Regions from separate parts of the Shewanella sp. SM95 genome, predicted to be linked through region 1. Evidence: predicted binding sites of a transcription regulator. Region 1 holds the regulator's gene; the other holds the start of a gene.
What was found. Region 1 encodes ArgR, which controls arginine synthesis, uptake and breakdown. Its sites were predicted from a motif close to ANTGAATANNTATTCANT; they were not measured.
Positions count from the first base shown of each region.

Region 2: the regulator ArgR is predicted to act here: its motif matches at 11,775-11,792, upstream of argC (N-acetyl-gamma-glutamyl-phosphate reductase).

Region 1 covers NZ_JAKKSE010000008.1:14,465-31,193, reverse strand. The annotation lists gene L5M29_RS10755 (glutathione S-transferase N-terminal domain-containing protein) at 1-425, shown strand, start outside; gene L5M29_RS10750 (hypothetical protein) at 440-868, opposite strand; gene L5M29_RS10745 (Fe(3+) ABC transporter substrate-binding protein) at 1,089-2,096, shown strand; gene L5M29_RS10740 (ABC transporter permease) at 2,173-3,804, shown strand; gene L5M29_RS10735 (ABC transporter ATP-binding protein) at 3,804-4,883, shown strand; gene ggt (gamma-glutamyltransferase) at 5,029-6,741, shown strand; gene L5M29_RS10725 (Dyp-type peroxidase) at 6,990-7,925, shown strand; gene L5M29_RS10720 (LysR family transcriptional regulator) at 7,999-8,901, opposite strand; gene L5M29_RS10715 (NAD(P)-dependent oxidoreductase) at 9,008-9,640, shown strand; gene argR (transcriptional regulator ArgR) at 9,816-10,286, opposite strand; gene mdh (malate dehydrogenase) at 10,581-11,516, shown strand; gene L5M29_RS10700 (thiol-disulfide oxidoreductase DCC family protein) at 11,619-12,017, opposite strand; gene folM (dihydromonapterin reductase) at 12,284-13,030, shown strand; gene L5M29_RS10690 (5-formyltetrahydrofolate cyclo-ligase) at 13,240-13,938, opposite strand; RNA gene ssrS (6S RNA) at 13,948-14,128, opposite strand; gene L5M29_RS10680 (cell division protein ZapA) at 14,246-14,548, opposite strand; gene L5M29_RS10675 (UPF0149 family protein) at 14,784-15,359, shown strand; gene ubiH (2-octaprenyl-6-methoxyphenyl hydroxylase) at 15,539-16,729, shown strand, end outside.
Region 2 covers NZ_JAKKSE010000013.1:721-17,449, reverse strand. The annotation lists gene L5M29_RS14335 (type IV pilus secretin PilQ) at 1-423, opposite strand, end outside; gene L5M29_RS14330 (pilus assembly protein PilP) at 445-960, opposite strand; gene L5M29_RS14325 (type 4a pilus biogenesis protein PilO) at 960-1,583, opposite strand; gene L5M29_RS14320 (PilN domain-containing protein) at 1,580-2,164, opposite strand; gene L5M29_RS14315 (pilus assembly protein PilM) at 2,152-3,231, opposite strand; gene L5M29_RS14310 (penicillin-binding protein 1A) at 3,420-5,954, shown strand; gene argH (argininosuccinate lyase) at 6,055-7,422, opposite strand; gene L5M29_RS14300 (argininosuccinate synthase) at 7,531-8,769, opposite strand; gene L5M29_RS14295 (ornithine carbamoyltransferase) at 8,829-9,734, opposite strand; gene argB (acetylglutamate kinase) at 9,747-10,529, opposite strand; gene argC (N-acetyl-gamma-glutamyl-phosphate reductase) at 10,561-11,541, opposite strand; gene ppc (phosphoenolpyruvate carboxylase) at 12,164-14,833, shown strand; gene L5M29_RS14275 (DUF1439 domain-containing protein) at 14,833-15,378, shown strand; gene L5M29_RS14270 (CinA family nicotinamide mononucleotide deamidase-related protein) at 15,470-16,729, opposite strand, start outside.

The DNA.
Region 1 (16,729 bases):
GTGTAGCACTATTTGATAGTGAAGTGATCATGCGTTACCTAGATGCAGAGCTTGGCGATCGTAAGATGTTTGGGATCTCAAATAATAACTGGGTGCTGGAGTGTCAGTATTCTTTAGTCAAAGGCTTAATCGATAGCGCGGTGAAATTACGCCAAGAGCAAATGCGTGAAGAAGAAGGCGTGAGGTCAGTATTTTGGACTGCACGTTTTGAACAAGCACTGCTGCGCGGCCTTATGCAGATTGAGCTTCAAACTGTGATCACCCAAACCACGATTCAAGCACCGCAATTAGCCTTGATTTGCTTACTCGATTATGTGGATTTTAGACATCCAGAGCTAGATTGGCGTAAGGTTGCACCTGCGACAGCACTTTGGTTCAGTGAAATGCGTGATTTACCTGCATTTATTCAAACTCGTCCCCAATAATCCGCAGAGGATGCTCAACCGTCGGTTGCGCGTCTTCCTTTTGGCCTATCACGGCGATTTTGTTCACCAAAAGCGCCGAATAACTCACGAGTAACCCCATATTCTACTCTGCGATCATTGCCTAGCTGTCGCCTGTCTTCATGGTGTTGATAGCGGCATTGGCAGTTTGCCTTAGTGCATTCTTCCATCGGAATTTCGGGCGCATCTTTCGATAAAAATCGTTTTCCAGAAAGCGCTTCAATTTGCTCACAGCAACTGCCGTTATTCACAATGCTCACACTGTGAAAACTGTGAAAACTGTGAAAACTGTGAAAACTGTGAGTCTTATTAATGCTGGGATCAGCAGCTTGAGAAGAGTGTTTATGTCTTTTGGGACGACTATTGAGTTTGAATAAGCCAAATAGCGCAATTGCGGCTACGCCTAGCAGCAAAACAGTTAACATAACGCCTCCTGAAAGCATTTTTATCAAATTAAGGTTCAGTTTAGTTTGATTTGAGATAATCTCAAATTTTCAGATTAATGCCATTAAAAACATAAAGTTAATTAGCTGCTTGCTCTCAAGTTCCGTATCTATTACTCTTGCGAAACTGATAAGCATTATCATTAATGCATTAGTGTTCTAATTTTGCAGAACACGTCATCACTTTGGGGAGAATTCGGTAATGAAATGGGTAACTTGCGCGGCTATTGTTGGGTTAATGTCGGTTGGGCATTCAGCGAATGCAGATGATAAATTAACCGTTTATTCTTATCGTCAAGCTTTCTTGGTGGAGCCTATCCTGACGCGTTTCACCGAAGAAACTGGCATAGGTGTGAATTTGGTATTTGCTAAAGACGGTATTGCCGAGCGTCTCGTCCGTGAAGGCCGTTTATCCCCAGCGGATCTTGTGCTGACGTCTGATTTTTCACGTTTAGTTGAATTAGTGGATAAAGATCTAACCTCTCCAGTCAAAAATCCCCTGCTAGAGAGCAATATTCCTGCGCAGTATCGCGATCCCGATGGCCAGTGGTATGCCCTGACTATGCGGGTGCGAAATCTCTATACAGCCAAGGATCGTTTAGGCCAGCAGCAATTGACCTATGAAGAATTAGCCGATCCCAAATATAAAGGAAAGATTTGTACTCGCAGTGGTAAACATCCATACAACATAGCGTTAGTCGCATCTATGATTGCTCATCACGGTGAAGCTGAGGCAAAAACTTGGTTACAAGGCGTGAAAACTAATTTAGCCCGCAAACCTCAGGGGAACGACAGGGGGCAAATTGCCGCAGTAAAAGAAGGTGTGTGTGAGATCGCCATTGGTAATAGCTACTATTACGGCAATATGTTGCAGGATCCTGAGCAAAAGGCGATTGCCGAAGCTGTGACGCTCAACTTCCCGAACCAAGCTGACCGCGGTGCCCATGTGAATGTGTCTGGCATGGTATTAACTCGCCATGCGCCTAATAAAGCCAATGCGATCAAATTGATGGAGTTCTTATCCGCCGATGTTGCTCAGAAGGCCTATGCCGATGTGAATATGGAATATCCAGTGAAAGCCGATGTGGCACCTTCATCTTTAGTGGCTTCATGGGGTAAGTTTAAGTCAGATCAATTGCCCATTTTTAAGTTGGCAGAATATCACCAAGCGGCGGTTAAGCTATTAGATGAAGTGCAGTTTGATCTCTAGCTCCAGTGCTAGCGACAAAATGCAGATTTAGGTTATCAGCGCCAGTGATTGGCGCTGTGACGTTTTAAGGATTGACATGATTTTAGGATTAGCCAGAAGCTGGTCGCTTGCTGGTTATGCCGTGGCCGCCTTGCTGGTATTGCCACTATTTGCGTTGATATTTCAAGCTTTTCAGCCTGACGAAGCCGTGTTTGGGCACTTGATGGCAACGGTTCTGCCGACATATATCATTAATAGTTTATTGCTGATTTTCTGGGTGAGTCTGGGGGCGTTATTACTCGCGTTACCTTGCGCTTGGTTGATGGCTCGTTGTGACTTTGTAGGCAGGCGATATTTGCAATGGGCGCTATTATTGCCCCTCGCTATGCCTGCGTATATTGTTGCCTACGTCTATACCGATTTACTCGATTATGCGGGGCCAGTGCAGCGCGGTCTTCGTTCGATATTTGGCTGGGACTCACCGCAGGATTATTTCTTCCCCGATATTCGTACTTTAGGCGGCGCGGCGTGTATGTTGTCGCTGGTATTGTTTCCCTATATTTATCTCTTGGCGCGTACCGCTTTTATGGAGCAATCCTTAAGTTTGGCCCATGCTTCGCGCATTATGGGCTGTTCACCGTGGCAAAGTTTTTGGCGTTTATCTTTGCCTATGGCAAGGCCTGCGCTCGCCGTTGGGGTGGCTTTAGTGGCGATGGAGACGGCCGCTGATTTTGCAACGGTTAACTATTTTGCAGTGCCTACCTTAACGACAGCCGTGTACGACACTTGGTTGGGTTATGGCAATTTGACCGCCGCCGCTAAGTTATCGGCGATTATCTTGCTGGTAGTGTTTAGCCTGATTGGATTTGAGCGTTTTGCCCGTCGTAAACAGCAGTTATTCCAAAAACAATCACGTATACAAGTCACTGACTTGTATCGACTCTCGATGACTCAAACCTTGGTCGCACTCAGCTTTTGCGGCATGCTATTGCTATTAGCCTTTCTGTTACCTTTCGGGATTTTATTATCCTATGCGATTGGTTACTTTGAACAAAGCTGGGATAAGAGTTTTTTGCAATTGAGTCTTAACAGCCTCAGTCTTGCGCTGATCACCAGTTTACTCTGTTGCTTAATCGCTTTACTGCTTATGTTTGTTCGCCGGATAAGCCCAAGACAGAGTGATGCTTTGCCCTCACGGTTAGCTTCGACGGGCTACGCCTTACCAGGCACTGTGCTGGCTATTGGGGTATTAGTGCCTTTAACTATGCTAGATTTTGCGATTAACGATCTGGCGGATCTTGTCGGCATAGCAGGTCCTGGTCTTATCCTAACAGGCAGTGTGATGGCATTGATTTTTGCTTTTTGTGTGCGTTTCGTGGCAATTGCGATTGGCAGTGTTGAAAGCAGTTATAAACGCATCTCGCCATCGCTAGACATGGTGAGCCTGACCATGGGGCAAACTCCTAGGCAACTTTTGCGGCGGGTGCATTTGCCTTTACTTGCTAAGGGATTATTTGCGGGCGCTTTATTGGTGTTTATCGAAAGCATGAAGGAACTGCCCGCTGCGTTATTGCTGCGGCCTATCGGCTTTGAGAATCTTGCAACTTATGTATTCCAGTTTGCGTCCGATGAAAAACTCGAGCACGGCGCATTAGCTGCTATTGTGATTGTACTGGTGGGTTTAGTGCCGCTTATTTATTTAAACCGTTCATTGGAGCATCACAGCTGATGACAAGTACGCTCAAGCTTAAGCAAATTCATAGCGATTATCAGGGCCAGCAAGTACTTAAAGGTTTGAGTTTAACGCTCGCCCAAGGGGAAATCCTGGCGTTGTTAGGCCCAAGCGGTTGTGGCAAGACGACCTTATTGCGTGCAGTTGCTGGATTACAGGCCATAAGCCAAGGTGAAATCCAGATTAATGGCCGCATAGTGAGTGGCGATAGCCCGTTTGTACCTAGCGAGCAGCGCGGCATCGGCATGATTTTTCAAGACTATGCGCTTTTCCCTCATTTGACTGTGGCGGAAAATATCCTCTTTGGGGTGGCTAGATTGTCGGGCGCAGAACGTCAGGCACGTTTGGATGAAATGCTAGCTTTGGTCAAACTTGAAGGGTTGGCACAGCGCTATCCCCATGAATTATCTGGCGGTCAGCAGCAGCGAGTTTCGATTGCGCGGGCACTTGCCTATGAGCCGCAGTTATTGCTGCTCGATGAGCCTTTTTCCAATATTGATGCCCAAGTGCGCTACGAGATGATGGCGGAAATTCGCAGCATCTTAAAACAGCGTAATGTCAGCGCGGTGTTTGTTACTCATAGCAAGGATGAAGCCTTTGTATTTGCAGATACTTTAGCCATCTTTAATCAAGGCATCATAGTGCAGCATGGTAGTGCCGAAGCTTTATATGCCGCCCCAAACAGCCGCTATGTGGCGGACTTTTTAGGTAGCGGTAATTACTTACCTGCAGCAGTGTTTGATGGGCACAGTGTTGTCACTCCCATAGGTCATTTAACCAGCCTCACGCCATTAAATTTGCCGAGCGAGTTCAGCGGAACAGTATTCTTGCGACCACAGCAATTGACGCTCAGCGCCGATGAACAGGGCGTTGGTACTATCACTGAGCGACGTTTCTTAGGCGCCTTTTGTCATTATTGGGTCAAAATTGAGGCCGCTTCCCATGCTTATTATGTGGAGGTGCGTAGCCAAATGATGCAGCTAAGTATTGGTCAAAAGGTTGGGGTAACGACTGAGCCGCATTCGCTTGTGCTGTTTGAATCTTCAGCATATTCAAACTGTGGGGACCCAATCTAAGCGATGAGTATTTATTCAATGCTGATATAGCATAGCCAACTAAAGTACGACATTTTTGCTTACGTTAAACTTGGGTCTATGCGGTATTGGTTGGTGATATTTTCGACCATCCTTGCTACTTTTATCCTCCGGTTTTGGAGGAATTATGATAAAAACAATAAATTCAATTTGCACCCTCGTTATTGTAGCAACGGCAATATCGTCTTCAGGAGTGATGGCCATGGATAGGATCACAGGTAAAGCCTTCGCAACGCGATCAGAAGTGTATGCAACCCAAGGGATGGCGGCGACCAGTCAGCCTTTAGCCACGCAAGTCGCTATTGATATACTCAAACAGGGCGGCAGTGCGGTCGATGCAGCGATTGCCGCTAACGCCATGTTAGGGTTAGTCGAGCCAACGGGCTCGGGTGTCGGCGGGGACTTATTTGCTATCGTCTGGAGCGCAAAAGATAAACGCCTCTATGGTCTTAATGCATCGGGGCGCAGTCCCAAATCCTTAAGTTTAGAAAAGCTTAAATCCCTCGGATTAGACTATTTACCGCCGCTTGGACCTTTGCCAGTTTCTGTACCGGGTACTGTTGACGGTTGGTACGAGCTGCATAATAAGTTTGGTAAATTAGCTATGGCCGATAACCTCGCGCCTGCCATTCATTACGCCCGTGATGGTTTCCCTGTGTCAGAGTTGATTGCCTATTACCTTGATGGCAGTGGTAAAAAACTGGCTAAATTCCCCGGTTTTAAAGAAACCTATATGCCTAATGGTAAGATGCCTACCGTAGGGGAAATCTTTAAAAATCCCGCGCTTGCTAACACCTATGAGAAAATTGCTAAGGGCGGCCGCGATGCTTTCTATAAAGGTGATATCGCCAAAAGTATCGATAAGTACATGAAATCCCAAGGTGGTTATTTAAGTTATGATGACTTAGCGAGCCATACTAGCGACTGGATAGATCCCGTTTCGGTGAACTACCGTGGTTACGATGTGTGGGAACTGCCACCTAATGGTCAAGGCATTGCGGCGCTACAAATCTTAAAAACCATGGAACCCTTTAATGTGGCTGCCATGGGCTTTAATAGTCCTGAATATGTCCATTTATTTGTCGAAGCAAAGAAACTCGCCTTTGCTGACAGAGCTAAGTTTTATGCCGACATGGCCTTTAATAAAGTGCCCGTTACCGAGCTTATCTCACAGAAATATAACTATGATCGCGCTAAGTTGATTGACCTTACAAAAGCCGCCAAAAGTGTCGATGCGGGTAATCCAGCGTTGCAACATGGCGATACTGTGTACCTGACTACCGCCGACAAAGATGGCAACATGGTGTCACTCATTCAGAGTAATTACCGTGGTATGGGTTCAGGGATGACACCGCCGGATCTCGGCTTTGTGCTGCAAGACCGCGGGCAGATGTTTGATTTAACGGAAGGGCGTTTTAATACCTACGCACCGGGCAAGCGTCCATTCCATACCATCATTCCGGCTTTTGTGACCAAAGACGGTAAACCTTGGCTGAGCTTTGGGGTGATGGGCGGCGCGACTCAACCACAAATGCACGCGCAGATTGTAATGAATCTGATTGATTTTAAAATGAACTTGCAAGAAGCGGGCGATGCCCCCAGAATTTTGCATATGGGGTCAACCGAGCCCACTGGCGAAGTGATGAATGATGGTGGCTACGTCAGTCTGGAATCAGGTTTTCCGGTAGAAACCCGTCGTGAGTTGATTAAGAAAGGCCATGTGCTGCGTGATGGACTTGGGGAGTTTGGTGGCTATCAAGCCATTGGATTTAATGCCGAAACTGGCGTATATCGTGCGGCCTCTGAGAGTCGCAAGGATGGTCACGCCGCAGGCTATTAACACTAAGATAAATGCTAAGGTAAGCTCAATACTGAGTGAACCTGACGTCATGGATTCGATTTAACTGATTGGCGAGACTTTAATGGTCTCGTCAATTTTTATGTTTAAGGGTCTGGGGTGGGATAATGCTCCGCTATTGGCATTATCATAAACAGATCAGAGCAAACTGTGCGTTAGTTAATGTCATTTTTAGGTAAAGTTGCGGATAATATTGCCGAAAATGAATTTAGAAAAAGGGTGATAACCAAATGGATATTCAAAATATGCCGCGTGAACAGTTGGGTGTGTGTGCAGAGGGGAACTTACACAGTGTCTATTTGATGTTTAATGCCAATGACAATGTCGAGTCGCAATTACGTCCCTGTCTTGCCAACGTTGCGCAGTATATTTATGAGCTGACAGATCAATATTCCGACAGTGCATTCAATGGTTTTGTTGGTATTGGTGCTAATTATTGGGATAGCCTCTATCCTACTGCTCGCCCTGAACTGCTTAAACCTTTCCCTGCGATGCAAGTGGGCAGTCGTGAAGCGCCTGCAATTGAATATGATTTATTCGTGCATATTCGCAGTGATCGTTACGACATTCTGCATTTAGTGGCGAATGAAATCAGCCAAATGTTTGAAGACTTAGTGGAGTTAGTTGAAGAAGAGCGTGGCTTTAGATTTATGGATAGCCGTGATTTGACTGGTTTTGTCGATGGCACCGAAAACCCTAAGGGGCGCCACCGCCAGGAAGTGGCACTTGTGGGTGATGAGGATCCTGAGTTTAAGGGTGGCAGCTATATTCATGTGCAAAAATATGCCCATAACTTAAGTAAGTGGCATAGGTTACCAGTTAAAAAACAAGAGGATATAATCGGTCGAACTAAGCAAGATAATATCGAGTATGAATCTGAAGATAAGCCACTGACCAGCCATATCAAGCGCGTTAATCTTAAAGATGCCGATGGTAAGTCAATGGAGATCCTGCGTCAGAGTATGCCCTATGGTTCGCTGAAGGAGCAGGGATTAATGTTTATCTCTAACTGCCGCACGCCAGAACATTTTGAAAAGATGCTGCATAGCATGATGTTTGGTGATGGCGCAGGCAATCATGATCACTTGATGCATTTTACTAAGGCGATGACAGGTTCATCTTTCTTTGCCCCTGCATTGGATTTTATGCTGCAGTTCGACGAATAAGCTTTCTATAATCAAGCCGAATTAGTATCAATCGAGACGCACTTAAGCTAACGCCTAAGTGCGTTTTTTTATGCTAATGCGCGGGAACCCATTTTTTGATATCGAGCTGCCATTGCAGGGCGGTGAAATCGATAAAGGCGCGCACTAGATTTTGCTGATAACTGCGGGACAAATATACCGCCCACAGGGTTTGGCCTGGTGTCGTAAATTCGGGTAAGACTTCTTTGAGCTGACCACTGGCAAGGTATTGGTTAGCCAAGTCACAGGGTAAACGCACTATGCCATGTCCACGTAGCGCCGCACTGACCAACACTCCCATATCGTTAGCCCTAAGATTCCCTGTAACTTTGACGTGCTCAGCTTGCAGTTCTTTTAGAAAAGGCCAGTTTTGTTGCGCTGAGTGTATGAGGCAGTTGTGGGCCAGCAGATCTATGGGTTCGAGGAGTGGCGTTGCGCTATCAAGATAGCTCGGCGCCGCGCAAAGTACTGCATCTATGGTCATCAAACGCCGAGCTATGAGATTCTCATCGGGCTGCTCGGTATAACGTAGCGCCACGTCGACTCTCTCATCTACCAATTGCGCAAAACTGTCCGACATCACCAGTTGAATGTTGACCTTAGGATGAATTTTAATAAAGCGATCGACGACATCAAACAGACTGTGCTGCCCAAGGCCAATAGGCGTAGCGATACGAATACTGCCTACCAGTTCACTGTTATGGCTGTGGGCACGGCTCTCCATGGCCGCAACTTCACTTAAGATCCGCTGGCAAAATTGTAGCGCTTCCTCACCCTGCAAAGTCAAGCTGGCGCTGCGCGTGGTGCGGTGTAATAAGCGTAAACTCAACCACTGCTCCACTTCTTGAATATGACGGGAAACCTGCAGGCGGCTGAGGTCTAAATGTTCGGCAGCTTTGGTAAAGCTGCCACAGTTTGCGACTTCGACGAAACTGCGTATTGCGGCAATTTTATCCACATTAGTATCCTATATTGAAACAATCATGCTCAATTATTGATGTTTATTAGGTGAAAAACTGCAAGTAAACTGGTTCCAATGTAAATCATCTGAGTGAGACAATGAAATGAAAATCGCAATTTTAGGTGCAACGGGTTGGATCGGTGGTGCAATTTTAAAAGAAGCACAGAGTCGTGGACATCAAGTGACAGCGTTAGTGCGTGACCCAAGCAAGTTATCCGTGGCTGACGTAGTAGTACGTGCCGTGGATTTAGAGCAGCCATTGGTCGCCGATACCTTTGCTGGCGTAGATGTCGTGATTGCCGCCGTTGGTGGCCGCGCCCAACAAAATCATGGTCTAGTGGCGAGTACGGTTCAGCATTTACTGGATGTGCTGCCTAACGCTAACGTGCCACGTTTATTGTGGGTCGGTGGTGCTGGGAGTTTAGAAGTGGCGCCGGGTGTGACGCTGGTCTCTAGCCCAGATTTCCCCGCAGTATATAAAGATGAGGCGTTAGCTCAGGGTGAAGCCTTGAAGGTATTCCGTGCGGCGCAAACGGCAATCAATTGGACCTTTGTGAGCCCAGCGGCTGAGATTTATCCCGGTGAGAGTGAAAGCCCGTACCGTCTTGGTGGCGACAGCTTCTTTACCGATGCTAATGGTCAAAGCCGTATCTCTGTAACCGATTACGCAAAAGCCATGGTAGATGAAGCCGAAAAGGGCGCTCACCCAAACCAGCGCATCAGTGTGGCTTACTGATATCGTTATAGTTGAGTTAGATATTGTGAGTTAGATATTGTGAGTTAGATATTGTGAGTTAGATATTGTGCTGGAATGTGTAACGTAATCGGGACAATGGCCAAATACCCAGCGCTATATTGCACTTCAAAATGTACAGATAAAATAGAACAGGTCAGCTCACTGACCTGTTTTTTTATTCTGCGTAATTGAATAAAGATTTGATGGTTTCTAAGGTATCGGCGATATCTTGGATGCTCGATGGGCAAATAAAGATAGTGTCGTCACCGGCAATCGTACCCAAAATGCCTTCTGGTTTACCGATAGAATCCAACAAGCGGGCAATCAGCTGCGCGGCACCTGGGCTAGTTCGCACGACGATCATAGCTTGGTTGTGATCGACGTCGAGTACCAAATTCTTCAGTGGGCTACCCGCGGTGGGTACGCCTAATTCGGCTGGTAAGCAATACACCATCTCTTGCTTAGCGTTGCGAGTCCGCACTGCGCCGAACTTGCTGAGCATGCGTGACACTTTCGATTGGTTAATATTACCAAAGCCTTCAGCTTGCAAGGCGGTGACGATTTCACTCTGAGAGCCAAAGCGCTCTTCTTTTAAAATCGACTTAAAAATTCTAACAAGGTCATCCTGATTCTTGGTCGTTTGCATAATATTATTATTCGTTATTCAAAAAAACAGGCCCATTTTGAATATTTTTAGAAAAATTGTCAACAAATAACCAGATTGGTTGAATAAAAATTCACTAGCTCTCAGTGGTTAAGCGTTTGTAGGGGGCGTAAAAATCCCAATTTGAGTAATTGTTCTACATTGCTTCTACGTTATTCCGGAATTCTTTTGTCCCACGACTAAGGGATAATTGAAATTGTTGTGACATTCCAGTAATGTGACGCCAACGCAAATTAGATCCATGTCACACATATCCGAGAAATAACGGAGATAACTATGAAAGTTGCTGTACTTGGTGCTGCTGGTGGTATCGGCCAGGCTCTTGCCCTACTGTTAAAAACTCAATTGCCTGCGGGTTCACAATTGTCTCTATATGATATCGCACCGGTAACTCCGGGTGTTGCGGTTGACTTGAGCCACATTCCAACTGCTGTTGAAATAAAAGGTTTTGCTGGTGAAGATCCAACGCCTGCCCTAGTGGGTGCTGACGTTGTTCTAATTTCTGCTGGTGTTGCACGTAAGCCTGGTATGGATCGTTCAGATCTGTTCAATATTAATGCCGGTATCGTTCGCAACCTGATCGAAAAAGTAGCGGCAACTTGCCCTACGGCTTTGGTTGGCATTATCACTAACCCCGTCAACACGACTGTAGCTATCGCTGCAGAAGTGATGAAAAAAGCGGGTGTTTATGATAAGAACCGTCTGTTCGGTATCACGACATTAGACGTGATCCGTTCTGAAACCTTCATCGCCGAATTAAAAGGCCTGAACGTTGCTGACGTTAAAGTGAATGTGATCGGCGGCCACAGCGGCGTGACCATTCTGCCATTACTGTCTCAAGTTGAAGGCGCGACTTTCACTGACGAAGAAGTGGCAAGTTTGACGACTCGCATCCAAAACGCGGGTACCGAAGTGGTTGAAGCTAAAGCCGGTGGCGGAAGCGCGACTCTGTCTATGGGTCAAGCGGCTTGCCGTTTCGGTCTGTCTCTGGTTCGTGGTCTGCAAGGTGAAGCTAACATCGTTGAATGCGCCTATGTTGACGGCGGCAGCGAGCATGCTGAATTCTTCGCACAACCTGTGCTGTTAGGCAAAAACGGTATTGAAAAAGTACTGCCTTACGGTGAAGTGAGTGCATTCGAAGCTAACGCTCGTGATTCTATGTTAGATACGCTGAAAGGCGATATCAAACTAGGCGTTGATTTCGTTAAATAATATTTCGGATAATCTTTTTAGATTATGACGAATTAAAAACGGAGCCATGAGCTCCGTTTTTTTATGCCTGGGTTTTACATTTTACCAAGCGAATTCAGTCGATCAGCGGCGCTTAGTGGGAATTTGGCAGTTATCATCGCAGCGGGCTTTGCCCGTCAGTAAATAGGAGATGCGGTATCTGTGTTTTGCGAATCTTAGATAGCACCAATCGGCCACAGTTTTAATCACGGGCAGGCGTAACAGTTGGATCCAGGCGCGCGTCCCTGTCAGTGCCCACGCTTTACAAGTGACATCTAACCCGAGTAACACTTCGCCCGTTGCGGTTTCGCCATGTAGAATCGTATTGGCGTAGTCTTTATTGATATGGCTGAAGCGCTCACTAAAGTCTGGCGCATTTAAATCCTCAAGCGCAATCAAGTTCTTCGGATCGCGCGCCTTCAGTTGACGCATTTCGGCGCGACATAATGGACAATTACCATCGTAAAAAATCCGCAGTTCCATCGGTATCACCTCTGATGACTTGATCACAATACTTGGTCTAAGCTCTTGGCTTGAGTACTCAAGCTTGGTTTTCTTCTACCCTATACGCAGAATAAAGGGGTTTAGATCGAAGCGATTGTAGAACGGATCAGCATCTCATTGGGCTTTTTGTTAGGTTAAATTCAAATGAGTGCAGTAACATCTTGGTTATTCATCAGTTTAACTTGATTGCTGATTTTTAAGCGAACAAGGTAAAGCCTGACCAATAACGACTCAAAAGGATAGGTATGACATCTCCCATCATAATCACAGGCGTGGGTAAGCGTATCGGTTACGCCTTAGCCAAACATTTTCTCGCCCAAGGTCAGCAGGTGATTGGTACCTATCGCAGCCATTACGCTAGCATAGATGAGCTGAACGCCTTAGGTGCGACTCTGTATCCCTGTGATTTTTATGACGATACTCAAGTGCGATCCTTGATTGATGAGTTAGCTAAGCTGCCGCAAATTCGCGCCATTATTCACAATGCCTCGGACTGGCTGCCGGATCCTGTGCTTACAAAGAATGAGCCTTTCAAGAGTGCCACTTTTGCACCGAGCCAAGTGCTGCAGCGGATGATGCAAGTGCATGTGAGCGTGCCCTATCAGTTGAACTTGGCCTTAGAGGCGCAGCTACGTGCGGCTGCTGGCGATGAAATCGGCGGCAGTGATGTGATTCATATTACTGACTATGTGGCAGAGAAGGGCAGTCAGAAGCATATCGCCTATGCCGCCAGTAAAGCCGCGCTGCACAATATGACGCTATCCTTTGCCGCCAAGTTTGCGCCCGAGGTCAAAGTGAATTCGATTGCGCCAGCGATGATCCTATTTAATGCGGGTGATGACGCTGCCTATCAGCAAAAAACCTTAACCAAAGCGCTGTTGCCGAAAGAGGCGGGAAATGAGGAAATTATCGACTTAGTGGAATATCTGCTGAATAGCCGCTACGTCACCGGTCGTTGCCATAATGTTGATGGTGGCCGGCATTTAAGGTAGAGAAGGCTCTAGAATCTAGATTCTAGAAGGAGCGAACGACTGCATGATCTATTTTGTTTCATACCAAATATGACATTTTCACCCTCCATAGTGGTCAGATGTAGGAGGTAGAATTCTTTAATAGAAAGAGTGCAGGAGCAGTTATGGAGCGACGCTCTGCTTTTTCTAGCAGCGAAGCGCTCTAGCTTCTAGTTTCTTGTACCTTCTTTTCAAAATGTCAGTACCCGACTTGGGGTGATGATGAACGGTAAAGGCACATCCCAATACTCGCAGGGTAAACTCGTCACTTGCTGACAGTCGTGGGCGTAACCCATAGGCAAAGGTTTACCCTTAAGCTGCCAGTTCGCCAGCGTCCTATCGTAATAACCGCCGCCCATGCCCATGCGATTGCCCATTAAATCAAACGCCACTAAGGGCGTGATAACCACATCTAGCTCAGTTACTGGGATAATGGCGCGCACATCTAATTTAGGTTCTAAGATGCCGAATTGATTCGCCTGCATGGGGGTGTCTGCGGTGTTATGCAGGAATAACAATTGTCCGGCATTGAAGGGATGTAACCTAGGCAGATAGGTGTTTATGCCCATTTGCCACAGCGCAGCGATCAGCGGTGGCGTGGCGAGTTCGCCATCATGGGTGAGATATAATGCCACATGTTGCGCTTTGTTGGCCTGCAATGCATCGAGCATTCGCTGGCAGGCGTTTAAACTTGCTTGGGTTTGTTCTATTTCGGAGAGAGATTTACGGGCGGTGCGAATGGTTTTGCGTAACAGATTGCGGCTTTCTTTTGTATGGAGTGCGATATTTGCCGCATAGTTTGCGACATCTACGGCATCAGCGACTTCTACGGCAAGGTGCGCCGTGTCGCTTTGGGTATTCAAATGAGAAAGTTTGGAAGATGTAGACATAGAATTAAGATGCTCCCCAGAATGCCGCTACCGGTGTAGCCCTTGAACCGTAGGTTCAAGGCGGGTAAATGATTACCTCCTAAGGCTTCTCGGTACAAGCCGAGCATGCACAATGTCAGTAAAGCATTCACCCTGAGATAAAAATTATCGGCACAGGGACATTACCAGTTGGCATGCATCCCAGGGAGCAAAACGGTATTGAATTGCTAAAGCATTGGTTTATTTAAATAAGCCAGTTTAGCCATTCACTGTGCGTCAGTTGGTTTAACTCAATGAGTGTTAAATCACTAAGGTGCACAGTTTAAATCTATTTAGTTGAACGCTCAACTAAGGCACTTTCGAGGGTCGACTGCAGCAAGCTGATCCTGTCGTCCATCTGTTGCATGTAGTGCTTATTTTTTTGCTTTTCTTGGAACAACTCGTGTCCAATATTCAGCGCCGCCATGATCGCAATTTCTTCACGGCTTAGGCTATTGGTTCGGGTTTTTAACGCACTGAGTTGTTGTTCAACTCCCAACGCTACCGTACGTAAGGCATCCTCTTGACCTTTCGGGCAAGCGATAGAGTAGGTGCGCCCAAGTAGGGTAATTTCAACAGCACTGTTACTCATGTCGCGGGTGATCCTTTCGTTAGCCTCTTAGGGCGGACTATATAGGGCTGATCTTAAAAGTGCAAGGTAAGCCGCAAATGGATTGGTCTTTGACGGTTTTGTTTGCTGTTTGTGTGAGCAGTTGGATAGTTTTTTATCAGGGCGTGGCCGATTTCGCCATTATTGGGATTCAGTATTGGTTCAAGTCTTTATCTCTGCTAGCATTGCTGCTGGAAAAATCTTATTGGGATCTGATATGGCAACCCCTCCTTCGTTACGTATCGACAGCTTAAAACTCGCCTTAGATGCGGCTGAAATCGGCCAGCATCCGGTAGAAGTTCACGGTGCTTTAGTCGGTTTAATCTGCGGTGGTGTAGAGCAAACTGGCGACACTTGGATCAAGCCTTTATTCGACCTGATGAACGATGGTCAACCTTTGCCAGCGCAGTTGCACCAATTAGTGTGTGATTTGTTTAACGATTCAGTGACGCGTTTAGTGGATTTTGAATTTGGTTTCATGCCGCTGTTGCCAGAAGAAGAAGAGCCGCTCAGCCAACGTGTTGAAGCCTTGTCCCTGTGGACCCAGAGTTTTTTGACTGGCATGGCGATTATTCAGCCGAAACTGAATCAAGCCTCGGCAGAAGTACGTGAAGTGATCAAAGACTTGGCGGAAATTGCCCAAGTGGAATTTGATGTTGCCGACGATGAAGAATCCGAAGCCGCTTACACTGAATTACTCGAGTTTGTACGTATTGCAGCCATCATGTGTTACTCGGAGTTTGGTCCTGAGCTTCCCCATGGCGAGGCTGACGATACTGCGGTTGTGCATTAGTTTACCGCAGTTGTTTAATGTTCAATAAGTTAACGCAGTAGTGGCTTCATTAGATGTCAAAGGTGGGCAAACCTGCCTTTGAGTCCATAGCACTGGTGTTTTTGAGTGCATAGCATTGATGTTTACATCTTTTATGTTTACATGCCTTAGTGTTATGCCAAAGCTTGAATGAGATCCCCATGACGGCCACAAATCACATGGATACTTCAGTTCAACACGTCGACATCGCGATTGTAGGCGGTGCGATGGCGGGGGCGACTCTCGCGTTAGCTCTCGCGCGTCTTTCTTTATCCGCAGCTCGGCCACTTTCTATCGCCTTAATCGAAGCGCACCTTCCCGATAAGCAACACCCCGGATTCGATGCTCGCTCTATTGCTATCGCCCATGGTTCTATTTTCGAATTATCCCGTTTAGGTTTATGGCAAAAGCTCGCCCATTTGGGCACGGCGATTGAAAATATCCATGTGTCGGATCGCGGCCACTTTGGCATGACAGAACTCAATGCGGCGCAGTTTCATTTAGATGCCCTAGGCCAAGTGGTTGAGCTTGAACGGGTTGGCCAAGTGCTGTTTAACGAGTTGAATAAGAGTAGTGTCAAACTCTATTGCCCCGCCAAGCTTGCCCAAGTAGAACCCGCCGTTGAAGGTCACACCTTAGTGCTCGATACGGGCGAGCGAATTCAAGCCAAACTTGTGGTCGCAGCCGATGGTTTGCAATCCAAAGTGCGCAGCAGTTTTAATTTGCCCGTGACCCAAGTGGCCTTTGAGCAAACGGCCATTATTGCCAATATTCAAACTGCCGATTTGCCAACCAATAGGCCTCACAAACATTGGGCCTATGAGCGCTTTACCCAAACAGGTCCCTTAGCGTTGTTGCCTATGGCCGATATTCAAGGTCAACCTCGCTTTTCTCTCGTGTGGGCGCTCGATGATGCGCGGGCTAAACAGATGCAAGACGCGCCTAAGGCTGAGTTTTTAGCGGCGCTGCAACAGGCCTTTGGTTATCGTGCAGGCACGTTTATCGATGTCAGCGCGCGCCATGCGTATCCGCTTAATTTGTCCTATATGCCAAGGCCAATTCATCACAGATGCGTGTTTATCGGCAATGCGGCGCAGACACTGCATCCGATTGCGGGGCAAGGGTTTAACTTAGGGTTGAGGGATGTGGTGAGTTTGCTCGAGGTAATCCAAACGGCGCTAGCTCAGGGCGAAGATATTGGCTCCGCCGCTGTGACCCATGCGTACCTTAATGCCCGCGAGCACGACAGAAACAGCACTATCCGAAATATCGAATTTTTAGTCCGTGGCTTTTCAAACCAATATTGGCCGACGGCGCTGGGGCGTAACTTAGGATTACGGCTCTTGTCTTGG
Region 2 (16,729 bases), on a different contig from region 1:
TGCAACCTCATCATTAATAGTGAGTCGATATGAGTTGCCCATGACTGAACCTTGGTAAGGTTTCACTTTGGACATACCTAAGGTGACTTTAAGACGAGTATCTTGCTGCTCAGTCATCATGTCAGTTACACCGACTTGATTAATGGGTAAGCGATCCTTAGATAAACCAGAAATACTATTATCAAAGGTTAATACGAGCTCTGCAGGCGAGGCATTAGAGTCAATAACTGGCGGAGTGACCGCTTCTTCAAATACCAACTCTAGCTCTAACTGGTGGTCAACCAAGGCATGGTACTTAACATCCATTAATCGGTTTGCAGCATAACTCGATGGCAAAATTCCAAATACCAATGCGATCCCAATAACAGACTTGATTAAGCCTGAAGAAATTAACGGGACTTTTATCGCGGCAGAAGATTTCATTATTCCCTCATCCTTCGCTCGTTATTCTCCAGAAAGTTCTAAATTGCTCGTCCTTTCGGACCAACAACCTGAACCATCTGGAATTAATTCTACTACTTCGACATTTTGTGAAGTAACTTTAGAAATGCGTCCATTAAACAGACCTAAATACTCACCAACGCCCATCCGATAAACACTGCCGTCATTTGTTTCAACTAACGCCCAAGTTGTATCGGCTTCACTTAAGGTGCCACGCATTTTTAAATTATCTAAAGGATAAGTTTCTAATCGTCCTTTTCGACGCTTTAAGTCCGGTTGTAAACAATCTTTGCTGGTATCAACAACTTCTTCCGTTAACTCACGCGAAGGTGGTACAAAAGGGCTACGCATTAATTCGGCTTGATAGGCAAAATGCTCAAATCTTGGCGGCTCTTTCAAGGGCGGGATATGAGCAACGTGTTGCGCTTTGGTTGTAGTAACAAATAGCTCTAAATCACTACGATCGCCAACACAACCCATTAAAAAAAGACTCAAGGCTAACAAAGGTAAGAATTTCATTATTTCTTCCCCTTATTAGCAGGTTTTTCTGGCGGTAATTCAGCCCCTTCTTTAAAGCGGTATGTCTTGGCTAAGATATCCATTGCTAAGTTGCCGGCTTCATCTCGCTTAATGGTGAAATCATGGAGGCTAACGATACGCGGCAGCTTAGCGACACCACTCACCATACTACCTAGCTGATGGTAATCTCCCGTCACAGACATTTTAATTGGAAACTCAATATAGAAATCCCGCTGAATTTCGGCCTCCCAATTCAAACTATTAATTTTGAGTCCTGCATCCGTAGCGACAAAAGTTAAATCGTCTAGCAAACCTGGCATTTCATTTTCAGAGGGCAGCATCTTCAGTAACTCTGCAAACTGCACTTCCATCGTCGCTAGCTGCTCTCGGTAGAGTTTTAAATTTGCCGCAAGTTGATACTTATTCTTGAAATCATCTCTGAGCTGCACTTCTTTATCTTGCTCTGCGGTATAAATATCTACCGAATCGGAGACGACCAAGAAATATCCCGCAGCAAAAACACAGAGTGCTAAAAGGATCGCAAAAAAGGTTTTAACTTGATTTGGCCAACCACCAATATTTTCAAAGTCGATATCATTAAATTGACTTAGATCGAGTTTCATTTACTCGCTCCTTTTGTCATTTTCTCAGGCTCATCTACACTCGCGCCTTTAATAGTGACTCTCAAACTAAAACGCTGTAATTGCCGTAACTCTTCATTTTGGGTCACGATCGATTGCATATTAGGATCGGTTAACCATTCGGAAGTTTTCACTTTTCGCATCATGTTGGCGACGTTATTGTTCGATTCACTACGCCCTTCAATCAGCAACAAACTGCCCTTTTTCTCTAGGCTAGACAGATATATTCCTGGAGGTACAATTCGAACAAGCTCATCTAATACGTGAGTAGGCAAATTACGGGATTGCTGTAGATTAAGAATAATTTCTGTACGCCGCTCAATATCTTTCTTACGTTCAGTAATTTTCTTGATCTCAGAAATTTGTGTTTCAAGCAGACTGATTTCCGATTGCAAATAAGCGTTACGTGCTTTTTGCTCATCTGTCATAACATCTAATAAAGATACTGCGACATAGACTAAAATCGCCGACGCTAAAAATACTGCCGCTAAAATACCAATATAGTCGCGCTTTTGTTTTTCTCTCGCCTCTTCTCGCCAAGGGAGTAGGTTTATGTTCGCCATTGACCGTAACTCCTCAATGCTAAGCCACAAGCAACCATATATTTGCTGATTGTAGGTTGCAGCGCACTTTTAACCGACTCATCGGCATGCAAACACCCTTGAAAAGGATCGGCGATAATAGTGTGAACACCCAATTCATTCGTCAGTAAATTAGCCATACCTTCTAATTTAGATGTTCCACCGCATAATACGAGGTAGTCGACTTTATCTTTACCGCTGGAAGTGCAATAAATCTGCAGCGTACGTTTTATTTGTTGTAATAGCTGAGTTTGAAAAGGTGACAAAACTTCAAACATATAATTTCGTGGTAAGTCGCCTTCAATCTTTGCTTTCTCAGCTTGATCATAAGACATGCCATAGAAGGATAATATCGACTGAGTAAATTGCTCACCACCGAAAGCTTGCTCACGAATAAAAGTCGTCTCACCCGATTCAACCACAGAGAAAGTCGTCATATTCGCGCCGATATCAACCATAGCGACGGCTTTATGTTTCGCTCCTTCTGGAAGCTGAGCCAGAATTAACTCGGCAGCTCGACCTAAAGCGTAACCTTCAACATCCACCACTTTAGCCTCAAGTTCCACGCTATCCAGCGCATCGACTCTGACATCAATATTATCAGTGCGGCATGCGCTCAACAGCACATCAACTTTAGTAGGATCGGTACTGTTTACGTTTAGCGTTTCAAAATCTATGCTAACTTCATCGAGTGAATACGGAATAAGGTTATCGGCTTCAATTTCTATCTGTGCCTCCATTTCTTCCTCACTAAGGGAGGCATCCATGTAGATCACTTTCGTCATCACAGCAGAACCCGAAACAGAAACAGCGGCATATTTAACGGATTTAGGCAGGCTACGTTTTATTTGCTTAAGGCATTCAACAACGGCATCAGCATCACGAATATCATGATCGTTAACGGCCCCCTTCTTAATGGGTACCGCGGCATGACTCAATATTTTGTATCCGTCAGCAGTCTTACTCAACAAAATGGCCTTAACTTCATGGGAACCGATATCGATTCCCACCATCTGCGGAGCCTGACGCTTCCATAAATTTGAAAGCATATCCATTGTCACTTTTTTATTTATATTTCAGTAAAAGAGATTAGCACAAAATCAACTTGTTATACTTACTTGTATCGAATGTTTCATCATTTTACAAATGCTATTTTGTGAGTCTCACGTTTTTACTTCACCAAGACGTGTGCGCCTTATATACTGTCGCACTTAACAGAACATTAGGATAAATTTTGGTGAAGTGGTTAAAACGTATTGTTATAGCACTATTCAGTCTAGCCCTTTTGGGCGTAGGCGCCATTGTGGCAGCATACTTTTATGTTTTGCCGGATTTACCGGATGTTTCAACACTAAAAAATGTGCAACTTCAAACACCTTTACGTATTTACAGTAGTGACGGCAAACTTATTTCTCAATTCGGTGAGAAACGTCGCATTCCACTAACGTTAGACGAAGTGCCAAAACCTCTGCTACAGGCGTTTATCGCAACCGAAGATGCCCGCTTTTATGAACATGGTGGTATAGACCCTGTTGGCGTGCTTCGCGCCGCATTAGTGATGTTGACCACTGGTGAGAAAAAGCAAGGTGCGAGTACGATTACCATGCAAGTCGCACGTAACTTCTTCTTAACCCGAGATAAGACTATTATTCGTAAAGTGAAGGAGATTTTTATCTCCTATCATATTGAAGAGTTACTCACCAAAGATGAAATTTTAGAGCTCTACGTAAACCGCATTTACTTAGGCCAACGGGCCTACGGTGTTGGGGCTGCTGCGCAAGTGTATTTCGGTAAAAACGTGCAGGAACTCAGCTTATCTGAACTGGCCGTTATTGCAGGCCTACCCAAGGCGCCCTCTACACTCAATCCAATCACGTCACCTTCGCGTGCATTAGCTCGCCGTAATGTCGTCCTCATGCGGATGAATGAAGTCGGCTACATCAGCCAAACCGAATACCAAGCGGCACTACAAGAGCAATTGGTAGCCAGATATCATGGCGCTGAAATTGATCTCTATGCCCCTTATATTTCTGAAATGGCTCGGGATTACATGGTACAGAAGTACGGTGAAGAAGAAGCCTATACCAATGGCTACAACGTCTATACGACTATCTCATCGGATCTACAACTTAAAGCTCAACAGGCACTGCGTAATAACGTCTATGCCTATGATGAACGCCATGGCTACCGTGGTCCTGCTGCCGTGTTGTGGACGGACGAAAAACCTGAATCTGCTCAAATCAAAACTGAACTAGCCAAGATTGCTTCAGTACAAGAATTGCAACCCGCCGCAGTCATCAGCATTGCAGATCAGCAAGCAAGTATAATGACCGCCAAAGGCGAAACTAAAGTCATTACTTGGGATGGATTGAAGTGGGCACGTAAGTTTATTACTGATAAGCGTCAAGGCAGTGTACCGAAATCAGCTTCTGACATACTCAAGGTCGGCGAGCGTATTTGGATCCGTGATAACGGCCAATATTTGCAACTATCGCAAGTACCAGAAGTCGCCAGCGCAACAGTATCACTCGACCCCAAAAATGGTGCTATTCGCACTTTAGTTGGTGGTTATAGCTTTAGCCAAAGCCAATACAACCGAGTGACTCAAGCGAAACGTCAATTAGGTTCGAATATTAAACCTTTCATCTATGCCGCAGCATTAGAGAAAGGCTTTACCTTAGCGACCCTCATAGACAATGCGCCAATTAATAAACCCGATATCAGCCAAGGCACTGCATGGCGCCCTAAAAACTCACCCGATATCTATGGAGGCCCCACTCGTTTACGTGTGGGTTTAGCGCAATCTATTAACGTTATGTCTGTGCGTGCAATGCGACATGTCGGACTCGACGAAACCATTGCTCAACTCGTTGAATTTGGTTTTGATCCTAACGACTTACCTCGCAACGAATCGATTGCATTAGGTTCGTCTTCAGTCACGCCATTGCAAGTGGTTACTGCATTTAACGTATTTGCTAACGGCGGTTTCTTACTCGAACCTTTCTATATTGATCGCGTAGAAGATGCTTACGGCAATGTTATCGAAAAAGCGAACCCTACATTGGCCTGTAAGCCTAGCCAAAGTCTTAACCAACCAGTTACACCGAGCGATCCTGTGGCGTTCAGCGTAAGTGGAGACTCTGGTGCTGAGCCTAGTGCACCTGTTGCGCAGTGTTTCGATCAAACCGGTCGCTACGCTCCGCAAATTATTTCAGAGCAAACGGCATTCCTCATTACCGAAGCACTGAAGAGCGTGATCTGGGGCGGCGGCGATTGGAGTAAAGGCACGGGTTGGCAAGGTACGGCTTGGCGCGCAGCAAAATTGATTAAGCGCCATGATATTGCAGGTAAAACGGGTACCACAAACGAATCGCGCGACACTTGGTTCAGTGGTTTTAGCCCAGTCATCACTAGCACTTTCTGGGTCGGTTTCGACGATCACGGTCGCCAACTGGGCAGAACCGCATGGAATGCAAACGGCGAAAAAGATCAGATAACTGGCGCCGAAGCGGGTGCGAAAACAGCAGGTCCAGGCTGGAACGAGTTTATGAACAGTGTCTTACAAGGCACTCCTGAGACAACCTCGATTCCGCCAGAAGGCATAGTTTCGGTACGCATTGATTTAGCGACGGGTAAACTTACTCGAAAAACCGACTATACCAGTGCGTTCGAGTACTTTATTTCAGGTACAGAGCCGAAGGAATACATCAGCGAAACTCAGGATGAAAACAATTTATTCATCGATGCACCAACCGATGATTTATTCCAATAAACAAATGCTAAAAATTCATTACCACTAATTGTGGCCCAATAAAAAACGCGACATTAGGTCGCGTTTTTTATTGGCTTGAATTGTGGATTTGAATAACTCGCTAACGTACTTTCTTGGCCGCAATCGCCTGCTGAATTTGTGGCAATGCAGTACCACCGAGCACGTCACGTTTCGCTAAACAAGCTTCAATAGTCAGGTTTGGATAGACATCATCTTCAATGATAGCGGCAAAAGTTTTTAATTCGGCCAAGGAGAAATCCTCAAGCGGAATTTGCTTCGCTATCGCAGCAACCACGACTTCACCCACAACATGGTGCGCCTCACGGAAAGGCATGCCTTTAGACACGAGATAATCCGCAAGCTCAGTAGAATTTGCATAACCTTGCTGTGCCGCTAACAGCGCATTAGGGCGATTGACCTTCAAACCTGACAACACTAACGCCGCCATATCGAGGCAAATTGCCCAACTATCGACCACGTCAAACAGGCCTTCTTTATCTTCCTGCATATCTTTGTTGTACGCCAAAGGTAGCGCTTTCATCGTAGTGAGAATGCCCACTAAGCTGCCATAAACCCGGCCAGTTTTGCCACGGATAAGCTCTAATGCGTCTGGATTTTTCTTCTGTGGCATCAGGGATGAACCCGAAGTTACTTCATCACTCAGGGAAATAAAATTTGCCTCACCCGAGTTAAAGAAGATCAGATCTTCGGCCATACGGCTTAAGTGCATCATGCTGATCGATGCGGTTGAACAAAGCTCTACCACGTGATCTCTGTCTGATACGCTATCTAAGCTATTCAGCGTTGGCGAGGCAAAATTCAGCGCCGCGGCCAGAGCATGTCGATCCATCTTATAAGCTGTGCCCGCAAGGGCGCCTGAACCTAATGGACAGGTATTCGCGCGGGTTAACGCATCGGCTAAACGGCTGATATCCCGCTCAGTCATTTCCACATACGCTAAACACCAGTGACCAAATGTCACAGGTTGCGCGCGCTGCAAGTGAGTATAACCCGGCATTACCGCATCAAATTCACGCTCAGCCAACGCCAGTAATTCAGCATGTAAACCTTGAAGGCGCGCGAGTAATGCTTTGCCTTCGGATTGACACCAAAGCTTTAAATCGGTGGCAACTTGATCGTTACGACTACGACCAGTGTGCAATTTCTTACCGAGATCGCCCACTTTGGCAATCAAGGCCGACTCGACGAAACTGTGAATATCTTCAGCGCCCGAGGCGAGAATAATCGCCGGATCGCCCTGCACTTCCACCAGCAAATCATTGAGCGCTTTTTTCAAGTCGCTGCATTCAGTTGCCGAGATAATTCCCACGCTGGCAATCGCATCCGCCCAAGCAATGGAGCCGACCACATCCTGTTCGAACAAGCGATAATCCACGGGTAACGAATCGTTGAATAATTTGAATAGCGCGCTCGTTTCGCCCTGAAATCTTCCACCCCATAAAGCCATGCTAACTCCCCTTACTCACTGCTTATTTGAAATCGACTCATCTGAATCAAAAACTCAATCAAAACCTAAAAACAAAAAAGGGCGCTAGGCGCCCTTTTAAACGACCTATTACTTAGACTTTACATCATTAGCGTTGAGTGCGCGGATGCGGCTCGCTAATGAGTACAGGCGGATAAAGCCTTCTGCATGTTTTTGATCGTAAACTTGATCTTCACCAAAGGTGGCAAACGCTTCAGAGTACAAGCTGTTAGGTGAACGTTTCTTCACTGCGCTCGCTTGGCCTTTGTAGAGTTTTACCACAACTTCACCGTTAACTGATTCAGCCAGTGACTCAGATGCTGCCAGCAGTGACTTACACAGTGGCGTGAACCAACGGCCGTCATACACTAAATGCGCCATTTGTGCGGCAACTTGCTCACGCCAGTTACGGCTAGTCTTGTCGAGTACAAGCTCTTCAATTGCACGTAGTGCTGCGAACATCACAGTGCCGCCGGGTGTTTCGTAACAACCGCGAGACTTCATGCCGACTAAACGGTTTTCGGTAATGTCGATACGACCCACACCGTGTGGCGCAGCAATGGCGTTTAATGTCATCAGTGCAGCATAAGGCGTTAGGGCTTCACCATTCACTTTAGTGATACGGCCATGTTCTACTTCTAGCGACACATATTCAGGCTTGTTCGGTGCATCTTCAGGATCGGCAGTCAGTGTCCATACGCCTTTGCTTGGCTCGTTCCATGGATCTTCTAACTCACCACCTTCATGGGAAATATGGAAAGCGTTGGCATCACGGCTATAGATTTTAGTCGCTGACGCTGACGTCTTGATGTCACGTTCAGCTAAATAGGCCAGCAGATCTTCACGGCTCTGCATAGTCCATTCACGCCATGGTGCAATCACTTTTAAATCAGGTGCTAATGCGGCGAAGCAACCTTCGAAACGCACTTGGTCGTTCCCTTTACCAGTACAACCGTGGCACAGAGCATCTGCGCCCACTTTACGAGCCACTTCAACTTGCGCTTTAGCAATGATAGGACGCGCCATTGACGTACCGAGTAAATAAGTGCCTTCGTAAATCGCACCGCTCGCAATCGTTGGGTAGATATAGTCTTTAACGAATTCTTCTTTTAGATCGACGATATGACATTCAGAAGCACCTGAAGCTAAAGCTTTTTCAGTCAAGCCAACCAGCTCTTCTTCGCCTTGGCCGACGTCGGCGCAGAATGCGATGATTTCGCAGTTATCGTAGTTTTCTTTTAACCAAGGAATAATGGCCGAGGTATCTAGACCACCTGAATAGGCTAAAACCACTTTTTTCACGCCAGTATTTTTTATCTCGATAGACATCTTAAATTCCTATGACTCGTTTCTCTCAAGGAGAAAACAGGCTGCTAAACAGGGTTAATTTAACTAAATAAGGTTACCAGTACCGCATTTTGGGCATGCATCCGATTTTCGGCTTGTTGCAGAATTAAGGATCCTGCACCGTCCATCACTTCATCTGTTACTTCTACACCACGGTGGGCGGGCAAACAATGCATAAAGAAGTTAGCGCCCGCTTTCGCCATCAAAGCTTTGTTTACTTGGTATGGTGCAAACTTCGCTTTGATATCCGACAAAGGCGTTGGGTCGCCCATGGAAATCCAAGTATCGGTATAAATCGCATCGTGGCCTTCAATCGCATCGATATCTGAGGTCAGCACTATCTTGCCGCCATATCGTTTGGCGAGCTCTTGCACTTCTGCCACTACGTAGCCATCAGGAAAGTGACCCGCTGGGCAGATCACTGTCATGGTGGCACCGAGAATAGCCGCACAGTACATCAGCGAGTTAGTGACATTATTACCATCACCAACATAAGCTAATTTAGCTTTACTGACATCCTCAAACTGCTCTGCCAGAGTTAAAAAGTCAGCTAAGGCTTGGCAAGGATGATAAAGATCCGACAGCGCATTGATCACGGGCACTGAGCCGAACTCGGCTAATTGTTCAATGGTGGTGTGTGAATAGGTTCTCGCCACAATTGCGTCGGCCCAACATGACAGGTTAGAAGCAAAGTCAGCAACCGATTCCCGTTTTCCCAGTTCACCATTTTGCTGGTCTAGGTATAAACAGTGGCCACCGAGCTTATTAATACCGATATCAAAGCTAACGCGTGTTCTGAGTGAGGGCTTTTCAAATAACATCACCACACTCTTGCCATCCAGCGCATGACGATACTCAGCCGGATTGGCTTTGATCGTTTTTGCCAAGGCAATTAGATCCTGTAACTGCTGCTGGGTTAAGTCTTTTATCGATAGTAAATGCTTCATAACCTACTCCACTTATGGTTGGATTTGTGTTCCTACGGCTTCACCTTTTGCTAATGCGATTAATTGGCTTGCATCACGCCACGAGGCAACTTGTACCGCCTGCCCCATCCACTGTGCTACTTCGAGCGCAGCTTCAACTTTGACCTTCATTCCCTTTTCGATCACACCTTGCTTAACAAGGTCTGCTATCTGCTTGCCATTTAAACTATGGATGAGCTGGCCTTTACCATCGAGCACCCCAGAAACATCCGACAGCAGCACTAACTTGCCGCCCACTAATTTAGCTAAGGCCGTCGCCGCTTGGTCAGCATTGACGTTAAGCATTTGACCATCGTCCATCATGGCGATAGAGCTACAAATCGGCATCCAACCTTGCTCGAGGATAAACTTAAGATAAGTGCCATCGTTTGGCGTGACTTCGCCAACAAGGCCTAAACGCTCATCTTTAATCTTAGCCGAAACAGTATTGCCATCGGCAAGACTCATACCCACACTCACAATGCCAGCCTTAGTCGCTGCGCCTTGAAGGATTTTGTTCGAAGTGCCAGCAAGTGCGCCGGCAATAATCGGCATTTGCTCTGGCGGAGTCACACGTAAACCTTCTAACTTGACGGTCTCCATACCATTAGCCGCTAACTGCTCATCCACCAGACAGCCGCCGCCATGTACCATCAACACTTGCTGACCATTGGCTAACATAGCCGCAGCCGTATCCATCAATCGCGCCATCCCCATTTCACATTGCAGCAGCGCGCCGCCCACTTTAAGCACTAATACTGAGTTGTTTGTAGACATCTTGACGACTCTCTTAAATAAGGATGAACAATTAAAGGTTAAAATGAATCTTTATGCATTGCAGCGCTTGGCTGGCAGCACCTTTCATCAAGTTATCGATGGCACTGGCTACCACTAAGTAACCGCTATTCTCATCAAACTTCCAACCTAAGTGGCAGTTAGGTGTCAGCACCACATCGTCCACTTTCGGGAACTGATTGTGCTTTACAGTTACCAATGGCGCCTTGTCATACACACTATAGGCCGCGGCCACATCGGCAGTCGTAGTGCCTGGTTTTAGCTGTACGGTAATGGTCGCTAAAATGCCACGCTTAAAGTTACCAAGGTGCGGTGTAAATATCACTTCTTGGCCAAGCTGAGTGGCGATCTCGGGTTGATGTCTGTGGCCTAATACGCCGTAAGGTGTCAGGCTCACTTCACAAAAACTGGTGTGTAACTGCGCTTTACGGCCCGCCCCTGTTACGCCGCTCACGGCATTGATTACCGGATAAGCCGATGTCAGTAAACTCGCTAGCGGTTTTAACGCTGTCAATGATGCGGTCGGGTAACAACCTGGCACGGCAATCATCTTAGTCGCAGCGATTTCTTTAGTATTCCATTCGGCAAGGCCATACACGGCTTTGGCTAAAACTTCAGGATATTCATGCTCAAAGCCATACCACTTCGGATATTGCGCCACATCACTGAAACGATAGGCACCGCTTAAATCGAATACCGCTAACCCTTGGCTATAAAACCAAGCCGCTAAATGCAGGCTCACCGAGTGCTCAGTCGCTAACACCACGGCATCGGCTTCGGCAACGATTTTTACCTTAGCTTCATCGGACAATGGCGACAGCGTTAATGCGATATGGCTATAGCTAGGATACAAATCCGCTAAAGGCTTACCTTTATCTAAACTGTTTTCAGAAACATACAACCCTTGAATCGTCAGTTCTGCTTCTGCATGGATTAAAGCGGTCAATTGCGCGCCTGTGTAACCACTGGCACCAATAATGGCGATATTTTTCATGTTTTTTGTCTTATTAACCGAATCAAAGAAACTTAAAGAGTAGATGAATAGCTTACACGCAACCGCGCATATCTATGATGACAAGACTATCGTCGCAGGAAATCGTAATAGGTTGTTATTTTATTCACTGTCAGGCTAATACTGTACATCATGATATTCACTCTACAGGTCACAGGGGGTGACTCATCTCAACTGATGGCTAGACTACCACAAAGATCTACTTATGCAATATATGTGAATATATATTTTTAATTTATTTTCATATTTTAAGCTCAAACTGGGATATCGAAAACACGCCGCCCACTCAGCTAACTCGTTAATAACTCAGTTATCCAGGGTCAATATGAGCCAAATCAGTCCTTTTCATTAACAGCTAAGATACATGTCTGCAAAGCATAAAATGATGCACTTCATATTCACTTGCACTAATCATCAAAAAATATTGCGTGACTTCGCATTTCTATTGAATATTCTTCATCAAATACCGTGATTGGTTGCATATCGGATAAGCCAGTCGTATAAGTTATAAGTTCTGCTGTTGACCATAGCCCCAAGTGATAGGTATTGTGCTAACGGGCTAAATGCACAGCGGAATTTTCATGTTTTTCTATTCGGAGTAACTATGTCAGTAACCATGGCAGACAATATGACAGATATGTATGCGTCATTAAGATCGAACGTGAGTATGTTAGGCCAAATCCTTGGCGATACTATGCGTACCCATCTTGGGGACTCTTTTCTTGAGAAGGTTGAACAGATCCGTAAGCTTGCCAAAGACTCACGCCGAGGCGACCAAGCCGCCAGAGAGCAAATGCTCGAGTTACTGACAGCTTTGCCAGACGAAGAATTAGTCCCTTTTGCAAAAGCTTTTAACCAATTTCTTAACTTAGCTAACTTATCCGAGCAATTTCATACTATCAGTCGTAATTGCGACGAACTTGTCTGCGTGCCAGACCCAGTGGAACAACTTCTAGGACGCATGCTCAATGGTCGTGTCGACCAAGCTAAAATGCTCGACTGTCTAAAAACACTGGATATTGATCTGGTGCTAACAGCGCACCCCACTGAAATATCCCGTCGCACCCTGATCCAAAAATACGCCGCCATTGTCGACTGCTTAACAGAGCAAGAAAACGACCAACTGTCGGATAGAGAACGTCAACAGATCAATCTGCGCCTGCGTCAATTAATTGCGCAAATATGGCACACCAATGAGATCCGCCGCGAGCGCCCAACTCCAGTAGATGAGGCTCGCTGGGGATTATCCACCATTGAAGAGTCACTCTGGCATGCGGTGCCTGACTTCTTAAGACAACTTAACGATCGAGTGCAGCAACGCACAGGGCAGCAATTACCGATTGATATAGCGCCAGTGCGCTTTTCAAGCTGGATGGGCGGCGATCGCGACGGCAACCCGTTTGTAACTGCCAAAGTCACCCAAGAGGTGCTCGATCGTAACCGCCATGCAGCCGCCAGATTATTCTTAAAAGATATCGTGCTGCTGGTCGGTGAACTGTCGATGGAAGAAGCCAATGATGAGTTAAAGGCTTATACCAATAACAGCTGCGAACCTTACCGCCACGTGCTGCGATCTATTCGTCAAAGACTGCGTGACACCATAGATTATTTAAATGCGCGCATCGAAGGCCACAATCCTGAAGTCGATAAGTCGAGCCTGATTTGGCAAGAAAGCGATCTCAAAGCACCGTTAGAAATGCTTTATAAGAGTTTGACCGACTGCGGTATGCGCTTAATTGCCAACGGTTTATTGCTCGACATTCTCCGCCGTCTCGCCTGTTTTGGCATTCATATGCTCAGGCTCGACATTCGCCAAGACGCCAGCCGTCACAGCGATGTGCTCGCCGAGTTAACTCGCTATCTCGGCATGGGTGATTTCAACCATTGGGATGAAACCGAGAAGCAAGCCTTCTTATTACGTGAACTCAGCAACCGTCGTCCACTGATCCCAAGTAACTGGCAACCCTCGGCCGATGTGGCCGAAGTGCTTAATACCTGTCGTTTGATTGCTAAACATCCGGTAAAAGCACTCGGATCCTATGTGATTTCGATGGCGGGTAAACCATCAGATGTCTTAACGGTTTTACTGTTACTCAAAGAAACGGGCTGTTCGCACCCAATGCGTGTAGTACCGCTGTTTGAAACCTTAAGTGACTTAAACAACGCCGCGGCCTGTATTACCGATTTGCTCGATATCGACTGGTATCGTGGTTATACCAAAGGCATGCAAGAAGTCATGATTGGTTACTCTGACTCAGCTAAAGATGCCGGCGTAATGGCGGCGGCTTGGGCTCAGTATCACGCTCAAGAGCAGTTAGTGGCGGTCTGTAAACAAGCGGGCGTCAAGCTTACGCTATTCCATGGCCGTGGTGGCAGCATTGGTCGCGGGGGTGGTCCTGCACACAAGGCTATCCTATCGCAACCACCAGGTTCGGTAGATGGCCGCATTCGTGTGACTGAGCAGGGCGAAATGATCCGCTTCAAGTTTGGCTTGCCAAAACTCGCGGTTCAAAGCTTGGCCCTGTATACCTCGGCCGTATTGGAAGCAACCCTATTACCACCGCCAGAGCCGAAGCAAGAATGGCGCAATTGCATGCAACGTATCGCTGAAGAATCAGTGGGTGCATACCGTGGCATAGTGCGTGATGAACCTGATTTTGTGGCTTATTTCCGCGCGGCAACGCCAGAAGTGGAATTAGGAAAACTGCCACTCGGCAGCCGCCCAGCTAAACGTCGTGTCGATGGCGGGATTGAAAGCCTACGGGCAATTCCGTGGATTTTTGCTTGGTCGCAAAACCGCTTGATGTTACCTGCATGGCTTGGCGCCGGTGAAGCACTTCAAGCCGCCTGTGAACGCGGTGAAATGGGCTTACTGCAAGAGATGGAACGGGAATGGCCTTTCTTCAGCACTCGCATTTCAATGCTAGAAATGGTCTACGCCAAGGCGGAACCTAATTTGGCCCGCTACTACGAAACCTGTTTAGTACCTAAGGACTTGCATCACTTAGGCGAAACCTTGCGCCAACGCTTAGATCTGGGCATTAAAGTCGTGCTTGAGCTGACAAAATCGGATAGTTTAATGGCGCATACACCGTGGAATCGCGAATCAGTTAAACTGCGAAATCCGTATATCGATCCATTAAACTTCTTACAAACCGAGCTATTAGCGCGGACACGTAAGGAAACAACCGAAACTCCTGCGTCTGAACATGTGCAATTAGCGCTAATGCTGACTATTGCAGGTGTGGCAGCGGGTATGAGAAACACTGGTTAATGAAAAAACTTTCCCGCACGATTTGCTTGGGACTGACTGTACTGCTTGGCGGCTGCGTCTCGCAGTACAGTATCAGCGAGCACGAAATGGAGCAGTACCTCAGTAAAGAGATCCATTTTGAGATTAAACAAGGCAATCAATTAGTTGGCGCAGAAGTACGCATTAACGACATCAGTGTCAAGCTAGGTGCAAAACCTGACACTATGAGCGTAAGTGCCACAACTCAAGTATCAATTAAGAATCCGATCTTTCCATTGAGTGTCAAACTCACTACGACTTTCGAAGCCAAGCCTTGGTATGACAGCGCAACGCACAGTGTCTATCTGCGCCAACTCGAATTAGTCAAAGTGGAATCAACGCCCAAGGATATTGAAAAAGCGATTAGCAGTGCCACGCCGCAGGTGATGGGTTATCTAAGGCAATTCTTAGAAAACCAGCCTGTGTATGTACTAGATACCAAGGACAGTAACCAAGCACTGATGGCAAAAATGACCGAAAGCATTCAAGTTGCCCCAGGCAAATTAGTGCTTAAGTTCACTAAATAATCTGCCATTTTTGTATCTCTGTAGAAGTTAAAATGCTCCCTCGGGAGCATTTTTGTTGGCGGGTTTAAACTGGTATATGCCCGTATAAGAGTTACTTACTGAATCGCCCAATCGACTGATAATCGACGATCACAGCTTCAGCTAAAAGCTCACGTCTTAGCATATCGTAAGCCACTGCAGCACTTAAACTCCGTACCAGATCCCGTGAACGTCTCGGTAGTTTAATCATCTGACTATAAACACCGCCGCGAGTTGCTAAAGCGATCGCCACAGTGCCCACAGGTTTCTCATCTGTGCCACCATCGGGCCCCGCAATTCCACTGGTTGCCAGTGCATAGTCACTATCTAAAATTTGCCTTGCCCCCTTAGCCATTTCTTCCACAGTCGCAATAGAGACAGCACCATGATCATCTAAGGTTGAAGGATTAACACCTAACACGCGAACTTTAGATTCATTACTGTAAGTCACTAATCCGTGCTGTAAGTAAGATGAACTGCCAGGGAAATCAACTAACTGACTGGTGATCATGCCGCCAGTGCAAGACTCGGCAACGCTTAAGGTCAAGCCTGAGTTAAGCAGCTTATAATGAATTTCTTCGGCAAGGGTGGCTTTATCTTCCGCCACAACCGCAGTACCCAGCACCATTTTGATGTGCCCAGCGACGCGAGGTAATACCGCAATCGCCTTCTCGCCACGGGCGAAAATCTTAATCTCAATATGCGGCATAGAAGAGCGGTAACCAATAGTAATGCCTTCTGGCAGCTCTAGCGGTTCTAACTTATCTGCCAAAGCGGACTCACCTTGGCCTATGGTCAATAGTTTCTTTAAGGCGACCTTAGCATCAAGGTTAAACTCTTCGCGAATAAAGGGCACAAACTGCTCTGTAACCATGTGCTTCAGCTCAAAAGGCACACCAGGCGTAAAGAATAACCAAGCGCGGTTAAGCTTAACTCTAAAACCACAAGCGGTTCCAACGGGGTTATCAACCATCACAGCTGAGGCTGGTAGCATAGCTTGCTTGAGATTACTTAAAGGCATTTCACGGTTATTACGGGTAAACCACTCCTCTAAACGCTCACGCCACTCCGCATTCTCAACCAATGGTTCGCCCTTCGCCTTCGCCATCGCTAAAGCAGACATATCATCACTTGTCGGCCCGAGACCACCATTAACGAGAATCACATCTGCATGTAAGCTACGTTCTTGGAAAACCGCAATCAGATCCTCAAGGCGATCGCCGACGGTTACTCGACGCTGGATCTCGACACCATGCTCCATCATAGTACTAGCAAACCAAGCGGCGTTGGTATCAACAATCTGTCCCGCCAACACCTCTTCCCCAGTGCAAAT